3 regions of the Paenibacillus sp. F4 genome follow, and region 2 is predicted to be linked to each of the others. Evidence: predicted binding sites of a transcription regulator. Region 2 holds the regulator's gene; each other region holds the start of a gene.

Region 1 (3,290 bases), 160 kb from region 2:
GTGGCAATCCTGCAAACAAAGCCAAGGTCATCCATAGAAGCTATGAGATGGGGAATTTAAGTTATCTATGCTTACAGTTTTAAAAAGTGTGTTGCCAGAAGAAGGACTATTGTTAAAATGCTTCGCTACTGCTCCTGTATAAGTAGGGGAGTGGAAATAAATTAGGGAGTGTTATAAGCTATAATGGCTTATAACACTCCCTTTTACATAAAAAACAATTTATTATATCCGGCAAATCTCACGAGGGCACAATTCACAATGACATACGCCTTGCAGCATTTCCAAATCCTTGACAACAATCATGCCATTATCGTATTCTACTGCATTTTTCTTACGTAGATCACTAAGCATCCGGTTTACGCTTTCCCGAGTCGCACCGATCATATTAGATAAGTCAGTATGAGTAATTTTCTTATGAATCAGGATATGTTCGCCGTGAGGCTCACCATAGGTATTGCATAGACGGATGAGTGTTGAACATAGAGCACCTGGCTTGCCGTACATCATCAAATCGCGGAACTTAGTCTGAGTAATGCGGTGATGCGAACCCATCCATTTCATAAAGTCAATCGCAAAATCACAATGCTGGCAAATAAGCAGCTCCAGATCTGTATGATCGATTACGCCAATATCACTGTCTTCCAGAACCTCAGCAGAAAAGGAATGCTTAGTACCGAAAAATGGATCGGCTTGGCCAACAAGATCGCCGCTTTGATACATATATAGAATAAGTTCCTTACCCTCATCCGTTGTTTTGGTTACTTTCACGCGTCCGCGCTTAATATAAAACAGCTTATCCGCTGTATCTCCTTCCCAGAACAGATGCGAGCTTTCTGGCATAACTCGATCTTTCATCATCACTTGCAATCGGTTGAAGCTGGCCTCCGAGAAGCAACAGGTGTTGCCGCGGGCTTCCATTACATTTGTAGGGTTTCTCATCGTCCATTTCCCCTTTGTATCCTATGTTTTTTATCTGCAACTTGATCAATTCAAATTCATTATATACCTGTGCAATGAGTTTTTGGGGCAAGAAGAGGGGGTAAAAGTGGCAGAATTCCAAACTTTGTGATTTAATTCACTTCATAAAATAAAATTTTAAATAGATTGTGAAAAAAATCACAATATATCTTGAAAAGCTGTGTTACGATCAGTGCGTGAACAAGAGATAGTACACGAGATAACAGGAGGATGAGGGAAATGGCTGTTAAAAACGAGGTTATCCAAAAAGAGCAAAGCGCAGAGCAGTATATTCAAACGCTGATTGACCGGGGAAACCGGGCACAGCAAGCTTTCATGAGTATGAATCAGGAACAGATTGACGAAATCGTACAAGCTATGGCACTCGCAGGGATGGATAAACACATGTACCTGGCGAAGTTGGCTGTTGAAGAAACAGGACGCGGTGTGTACGAGGACAAAATCACCAAAAACATGTTTGCAACAGAATATATCTATCATAGTATCAAAAATGAAAAAACCGTCGGTGTCATTGAGGACAATGATTTTGACAGTTTTCAAAAGATAGCAGAGCCAGTCGGCATTATCATGGGGATCACTCCAGTGACAAACCCGACTTCGACTACGATGTTCAAAGCGTTGATTGCCATTAAAACACGTAACCCAATCATTTTCGGTTTCCATCCATCTGCTCAATCGTGTAGTGCGGAAGCAGCCCGCGTCTTGCTCGAAGCAGCTGTTAAACATGGTGCTCCAGCTGATTGTATTCAATGGATTGAAGCACCTTCGATGGATAAGACCAATGTACTGATGAACCACCCTGATGTGGCGCTGATTCTGGCAACTGGTGGATCAGGCATGGTTAAGGCGGCATATAGCTGCGGTAAACCTGCTCTGGGTGTAGGCCCAGGTAACGTGCCTTGCTTTATTGAAAAAACAGCAGACATCAAGCAGGCCGTGAACGATCTCATCCTCTCTAAATCTTTTGACAACGGTATGATTTGTGCTTCCGAGCAAGCGGTTATTATCGAAGAGCCAATCTTCGAACAAGTGAAAAAATTGATGATCGCTAACGGCTGCTATTTTGTAAATAAAGAAGAAGCAGCTAAGCTCACTCAAGGAGCTATGAATGTCGAGAAATGTGCAGTGAACCCAGCAATCGTCGGGCAGTCTGCTGTGAAAATTGCTGAAATGAGTGGTATCACAGTACCAGCAGGAACTAAAATTTTGGTCGCTGAGATTGAAGGTGTAGGAACAAAATTCCCATTGTCTGCGGAAAAATTGAGTCCTGTATTGGCTTGCTATAAAGTAAAAAATGCGGAACAAGGTATTCAGCGCGCTGCTGAAGTCGTGGAATTCGGGGGCATGGGCCACTCGTCCGCTATTCATTCGAACGATGAGGACGTTATCGCTCGCTTCGCAAACCGTCTGCAAACAGGACGTATCATTGTAAATGCACCTTCCACACATGGTGCGATTGGCGACATGTACAACACCAACCTTCCTTCGTTGACACTCGGTTGCGGTTCGTACGGTCGTAATTCGACTTCGTCGAACGTATCGGCAGTCAATTTGATTAATGTGAAAAGGGTGGCGAAACGGACGGTGAATATGCAATGGTTCAAAGTACCTTCCAAAATCTATTTTGAGAAAAACTCGACACAGTATCTTGCTAAAATGCCTGATATCACACGTGTAGCCATTATCACGGACCCTATGATGGTACAACTGGGATATGTAGATCGTGTTATTCATTATCTGCATCAACGCCAAACACCGGTAGCTATCGAAGTGTTCTCTGAAGTAGAGCCAGATCCATCGACAGTTACGGTAGAACGTGGTACAGAAATGATGAGACGTTTCCAACCGGATTGCATCATCGCACTGGGCGGCGGTTCGCCAATGGATGCGGCTAAAGGCATGTGGATGTTCTATGAATATCCAGATACTGATTTCAATAACTTAAAACAAAAATTCATGGATATCCGTAAACGGATTTACAAGTACCCACGTCTGGGCCAAAAAGCACAATTTGTAGCGATCCCTACAACCTCGGGTACAGGTTCCGAAGTTACATCGTTTGCAGTAATTACGGACAAAAACCTGGGCAACACGAAGTACCCGCTGGCTGACTATGAGTTGACTCCTGATGTGGCAATTATTGACCCAGTGTTTGTATATTCGCTGCCTAAAACAGCTGTAGCGGACACAGGTATGGACGTTCTGACACATGCTATCGAGGCTTACGTGTCCGTAATGGCTAATGACTACACAGATGGTCTGGCGATTAAAGCCATTCAATTGGTATTCCAATACCTAGAACAATCGGCTCT
Region 2 (3,290 bases):
GTGGTGGAGATTTCTGGGAAACGGTGGCGAGTGATTCAGAGTCCTGTCTTGGTCGTTCTTGCCCATGGTTCCGCAAATGCTATTATCATCGTGCACGCCATGAAGCAGGGATAGCGGATGTTGTTATTACGAATCACTCTAAGTTGTTCACTGACGTCAAAGCTAGCCACCAGTTGTTGCCGAGCTATGAACATCTGGTGATTGATGAAGCCCATCATCTGGAGGAAGTAGCTGGTAAGCACCTAGGTATGCATATGAAATATTTCACACTCGTGCATACACTGACGCGACTGTTCAAAGACAGCAAGAATGGACAACTGCCTTCACTTCGTCAACAGTTGGCGAAATCGGGGCACGAGAAGTCGACGGATTGGGCCTCAACCATCGATCAGATGTATCCGCTCGTGTTAGAGGTTAAGGAAACTTGGGACCTGCTAAGCGACAAGCTGTTTGGCATGTTGCCAGAGCGAAGCGATGCGACACCGGGTGAAACAGGACAGTTTTCTTCCCGTCTCAAACCTTCAGCCAAGCCTGCAAAGTGGGATCAGGCGGGGGCTTTGGAAAATCAGCTGTATGTAACGATGAGTGAAATTTTGCGCAAGGGCGACAAGCTGATGCTGGACGTCAAGGAAGAACATGACGATTATGCGGCGGATAGCCTTATTACAGATATCACGGGTCTGCTCAAGGATCTGGCGGGGATTCGAGAAAATTTGCGCTTTTTTATGCGACTCGATGATGAAACAACCGTATACTGGCTCGAAGCGAGTGGGCAATTCCGCAGTAAATCATTACAATTTTATGCGGTGCCCGTCGATGTGAGCCGCCAGTTGAAAGAAATGTTTTTTGACAAAAAAAGAAGCATTATTCTGACGTCTGCTACCTTATCGGTAGATAAGTCGTTTCAGTACATGATCGATCAGCTCGGCTTGCAGGAGGCCGCAGATCAAGAGCGGCTGATGACTTCGCAGCTCCCGTCACCCTTTAATTACAGGGATCAGGTGTTGCTGGTCATTCCACGGGATTTCCCAAGCGTGAAGGGCAGTGTAGGAGATGCACACTTTGTAGATATGCTCGTTAGCTCTCTAGGAGCGACTGCTCAGGCGACGCGGGGGAGAATGCTCGTTCTGTTTACTTCCTATCGGATGCTCCGGCAAGTGTATGAGCCGCTCAAAGAGGCCTTAGCATCCAGCGAAATTACTGTGCTGGGACAAGGTGTGGACAGTGGGAGTCGCAGCAAGCTAACCCGCCGTTTTCAGGAAGCCAAAGCTTCTGTATTGCTGGGAACCAGCAGCTTCTGGGAAGGCGTCGATATTCCGGGGAAGGCTCTGACTTGTCTGGCCATTGTTCGCTTGCCGTTTCAACCGCCGAATCACCCGTTGCTGGAGGCAAAAAGCGAGCTGCTCCAGCAGCAGAAGAAGAATCCATTTATGAAGCTGTCTGTACCACAAGCGGTCATTCGCTTCAAACAGGGATTTGGTCGGTTGGTTCGTACAGCGAGCGACCACGGGGTCGTTATCGTTTACGATACGCGTGTGATCGAATCCTATTACGGAAAGCACTTTTTGTACTCGTTACCGGGACCAAAAATGGAGCATATGCCATCGGAGCAAATGGTGCCCCGCATCGCCGAATGGCTCCAATCTGCCCCGGAGACCGAGGCATAACGGACGGACACTAAGTATGTTCGTTACAATTAGGGGGAGCAAGTATGAAATCAGATAAAATTTCAGAGGCTGTCGTACGGAGGTTACCCGTATATTTACGTTATCTGAATGCACTTCACAAACGGGAGGTGGCTACGGTCTCTTCTCAAGAGTTGGGACAGAGGCTAGATTTGAACCCGGCCCAAATCCGTAAAGATCTCGCCTATTTTGGAGATTTTGGTCGGAAGGGTATAGGTTATGATGTTTCTTATCTAATTGAGAAAATACGCCATATCCTGAAAATCGATCAGCAAATTAATGTAGTATTGGTCGGAGCGGGTAATCTGGGTCAAGCCCTTTCGAATTATAACGCTTATTTAAAAGACAATATGAAGATTGTAGCGGTATTTGATGCGTTTCCGGATAAGGTAGGGACCAAGATCAATACATTGGTCGTGCAACCGATGGATGAACTGGAAGCGACTGTGAAAGAAAAAAACATTCGAATCGGGATTATTACCGTACCTGATTTTGAAGCACAGCACGTGGCTGACAGGCTTATTGAGAGCGGAATTGGAGCGATCCTGAACTTTGCACCGACTACTCTCAAGGCACCGGCCAACATTCGGATTCATGCCACAGACTTTACAACTGATTTGCTTAGCCTCGCTTATTATTTGGAGGACGGAAAGGAAGAAACACAATATGACAGTGAATAAATGGATGATTAAAAACGGCTCTTTTGCCGTAAATGGATCAGAAGCTGGGGTAATCCATGGCTTTATGATTGTGGAAGATAGCCGCATTACTTACATTGGCGAGACTTTGCCTTCGGGTGAGGAAGAGACGAAAGCGATCGATGGTAAGGGGCTATTGTTTTTACCTGGTCTGATTAATACTCATGGTCATGCGGCGATGTCTCTGCTGCGTGGGCATGGAGATGACTTGGCACTTCAAGTATGGCTTCAGGAAAAAATGTGGCCTATGGAAGCCAAGTTTACATCTACGGACGTGTACTGGGGTACGTCGTTGTCAGTGCTGGAAATGCTGAAAGGTGGAACAACGACCTTCCTGGACATGTACGATCATATGGATGAGGTGGCTCGTGTAGCTGAAGAGTCAGGTATTCGTGCAAGTCTGATGCGTGGAGCAATTGGACTATGTTCGGAGGAAGAACAGCGAATCAAGCTGGCTGAGGCCGTGACCTTTGCGCGTAACTGGCATGGTAAAGCAGACGGGCGTATTACAACGATGATGTCACCGCATGCGCCATACACCTGTCCACCTGCGTTTATTGAAAAATTTGTACAAGCTGCGCATGATCTGGATTTGCCGCTGCATACGCACATGTCTGAGACGATCGCCGAAGTGGAGCAAAACGTACGCGACTACGGTTTGCGTCCAGTTGCACACTTGGATAAGCTTGGCTTTTTCTCCCGTCCTTCGCTCGTTGCCCATGGCGTTCATTTGAACGACGAAGAAATAGCTTTACTGGCTGAACGTGGTGTAGCGGTTTCGCACAACCCAGGTAGCAACTTGAAGCTGGCAAGTGGTGTGGCAAGAGTGCCTGAATTGCTGCGTGCAGGGGTTACCGTTTCTCTCGGAACGGATGGTCCTGCCAGTAATAATAACCTGGATATGTTC
Region 3 (3,290 bases), on a different contig from region 2:
TGAAGAGAATGCGTGTTATTCTTTCGGAATTTACGTAGTGAATGTTGATCAGGTCATTGAAAATGCGGTAGCAAGAGGAGCAAAAGTAAGGGAACCAGTTACAAACTTTGTTTCAGGTGATCGATTCGGAAGTATATTGGATCCTTGTGGAGTAAGATGGTCTATTATGACCAGGATCGAGGATTTGTCAGAAGAAGAAAGTAGTCGTAGGGTTGCTGAATGGGCTAAAAGCTTTAGTGGAGAATAAAGGTAATCGCTTTTTTGGTAGAATACGTTAAAGGTGACTACCTGCTGAAATGATGTAATAGAAATTCTGGTGGCCCTTAAAGATGTATTAGGAGCCACCAGTAAAACTAATTTACGATATTGTTACATAATAAAAGCCAGCTAACTTTTATTGTATACTATCCCAACACCTCGAAGGAGCTAAAATAAAGGAGAGCCATCTTTCGATACACACCTTAATTTTGACTAAGAATTATTGTCCAATTTGTTCTAAGATTTGTGTGTAAGCATTTCTATAATGATCGGGGTTAGGATCTTCTCCTATTATCTTGGGTACGTCAAAGTCAGACAGCAGGAAATGGTCTTTGGGTTGAACATCATGCCTTGCTAAGCAACTCTTGCAACAGGACAAGGGACAGCCGTCAATTGCAATGATGTCACGTCCCGATTTTGCTGTTCTGACAAGTGGTTTGACATCACCACCAACACCAGCAATGCAGGACATTTCAGCGACTTTTTCTCGATCCATTTGTATAGCAATCATGTTAGCGGTTTGTGCTGCGGAGGAACATCCAGAACATGAATAGACAAGAGGTAAATCAGTTCTTTTCATCTTTGTACACTTCCCTGTTTTTTCTTTGTAATCCATCACGGTATTTTTGGTTTTAGATAAAACATAATTTAAATTGTTTGTATTTTAACTTAAATTTACAGGTTAGACCGTGATATTGATCACGACAACATTTTTTCAAAATCTACCATTAAACTTTTTATACAAGAAGAGGAGCTTCCAGAAATGAGAAGCTCCTCTTCGTTCGTTTCAGTGTTATCAATGAAAATAAGTTCTGCGCCATCTCTTTGCTCCGAGAGTATACTTATATCCCTCTTTATAGAAAATAATAGAAAATTAGAGCAAGATATGATAAAGCTATAATATAAAAAAGGAGTGTCTTTCTATGAAAAGAGAAAAAAGACAACGATTAATTAAGCAATTGGTAAGCGAATATGAAATAGAAACACAAGAGAAGTTAGTAGAATTGTTGGCAGAACAAGATATAATAGTAACGCAAGCTACGATTTCACGGGATATCCGTGAGTTGAAATTAATAAAAATAGCTTCTCCGAAAGGATTTATGATCTATAATGTTTCCTCAGAAATGCCTTTGCAAACTGATTTGAAGTTAAAGAAGAAGTTAAAAGAAGTTGTTGTAAAGATTGATTATATCGATCAATTGACGATTATAAAAACGTTGCCTGGCAATGCAAATGTTATCGGTGTTTTATTAGATAATTCAAATTGGAGAGAAATGGTAGGATGTGTATGTGGGAATGATACCTGCCTTGTCATTTCCCAAACTCTATCAGATCGAAAGATTTTAAAAGAAAGACTTAATTTAATTTTTAGATAAAATAGCTAGTAGATTGTCAAGTGAGAATACGAGGTTACTTGAGTTTAGTAATTAAAGAGCGTAGGATGCCCGAATTTGAGCATGCTGTAGCCGTGATGTATCTTGTTGGATCAAACATCACAGCTACCTTGCGGGCGTTCCTTCGCTCTTTTTCTTGTGGATACGCTTACATTCTACATAGGCTGCAAGTTGATAATGTATTTTTTTAGATCAGCAGTTACAGTCCAGATATTCATCATATATACGTAATATGAAATAGGTTTCGTAGATAAACTGACAAAATCTATTATAAAAATACATTTTTTTATTATTTTAAAAATAAAAACGTGAAATATTTCTCAACAAAAATGTTGGCGTTTGCACGAGGCGGAAAGCATGAACCATTTATGATGCATTTGTATACATCAAAGATTAAAAAGGAGGTACGACCAATGAAGCATCCATTGCATGTTGCTTCGGAAATTGGGGAATTACAAACGGTTTTATTAAAACGTCCGGGACAAGAATTGGAAAACTTAACACCGGATTTTTTACAACCGTTATTATTTGACGATATTCCCTTTTTGCCGGTGATTCAAAAAGAACATGACTATTTTGCCCAAACATTACGCAATCGGGGAATTGAAGTTCTTTATTTGGAAAAACTCGCAGCCGAGGCATTAGTGGATAAAAAACGGAGAGAAGAATTTGTTGACCAAATGTTAGAAGAAGGAAGGGCTGAAGGAAATATTTCACATCAAATTTTAAAAGAATATTTATTTTCCTTCTCCAATGAAGATTTAGTTCAAAAAATAATGAGTGGTGTACGAAAAAACGAAATTGAAACGGGTAAGAGTATGCAATTACATGAATTTATGCAAGATCATTCTCCATTTTATTTGGTTCCAATGCCAAATTTATATTTTACCCGCGATCCTGCAGCTGTTATTGGTGATGGGTTAACGATTAATAAAATGAGAGAAACTGCACGAAGACGTGAATCCTTGTTTATGGAGTACGTTATTAAACATCATCCGAGATTTACCAGTCATAATGTACCGGTTTGGCTGGATCGCAATTATGAATTTCCAATCGAAGGTGGTGATGAGCTCATTTTAAATGAAGAAACCATTGCCATTGGTGTATCTGCCCGTACTTCAGCTAAAGCTATTGAACGTTTAGCCCTAAATCTATTTAGCCGTCAAGAAAAGTTCAAGCGAGTACTAGCCATTGAGATTCCAAAATGCCGGGCATTTATGCATTTAGATACCGTATTTACGATGGTTGATTATGATAAATTTACAATTCATCCAGCGATACAAGGACCGCAAGGAAATATGAATATTTATGTTTTAGAGAAAGGCCCGGATGAAGAAACGCTTAATATTACCCATCACACCTCTTTAATGGAATCTCTAAAAGAGATTTTGGGCTTAAAGGATTTGGTTCTTATTCCTTGTGGCGGAGGAGATGCAATAGCCTCTGCTCGTGAACAATGGAATGACGGATCCAATACATTAGCCATTGCGCCAGGAGTCGTTGTTACGTATGACCGTAACTATGTATCAAATGCTTTATTGCGTGAACACGGTATCGAGGTCATTGAAATATTGAGCTCGGAATTATCCCGTGGCCGTGGGGGTCCACGTTGTATGAGTATGCCAATCGTTCGAAAAG

What was found. The regulator Rex, encoded in region 2, represses fermentation and respiration genes when NADH is low (regulators of the CRP and FNR family bind a similar motif). The targets are predictions, from matches to a motif close to TTGTGAAATATTTCACAA.
Region 1: the regulator Rex is predicted to act here: its motif matches at 1,105-1,122, upstream of adhE (bifunctional acetaldehyde-CoA/alcohol dehydrogenase).
Region 3: the regulator Rex is predicted to act here: its motif matches at 1,959-1,976, upstream of arcA (arginine deiminase).

The regions. Positions count from the first base shown of each region.
Region 1 covers NZ_POVS01000013.1:133,222-136,511, forward strand. The annotation lists gene C1T21_RS13780 (DODA-type extradiol aromatic ring-opening family dioxygenase) at 1-83, shown strand, start outside; gene C1T21_RS13785 (Crp/Fnr family transcriptional regulator) at 223-939, opposite strand; gene adhE (bifunctional acetaldehyde-CoA/alcohol dehydrogenase) at 1,198-3,290, shown strand, end outside.
Region 2 covers NZ_POVS01000013.1:289,987-293,276, forward strand. The annotation lists gene dinG (ATP-dependent DNA helicase DinG) at 1-1,667, shown strand, start outside; gene C1T21_RS14600 (redox-sensing transcriptional repressor Rex) at 1,712-2,365, shown strand; gene C1T21_RS14605 (amidohydrolase) at 2,352-3,290, shown strand, end outside.
Region 3 covers NZ_POVS01000017.1:221,903-225,192, forward strand. The annotation lists gene C1T21_RS19640 (VOC family protein) at 1-247, shown strand, start outside; gene C1T21_RS19645 (putative zinc-binding protein) at 479-838, opposite strand; gene argR (arginine repressor) at 1,182-1,634, shown strand; gene arcA (arginine deiminase) at 2,066-3,290, shown strand, end outside.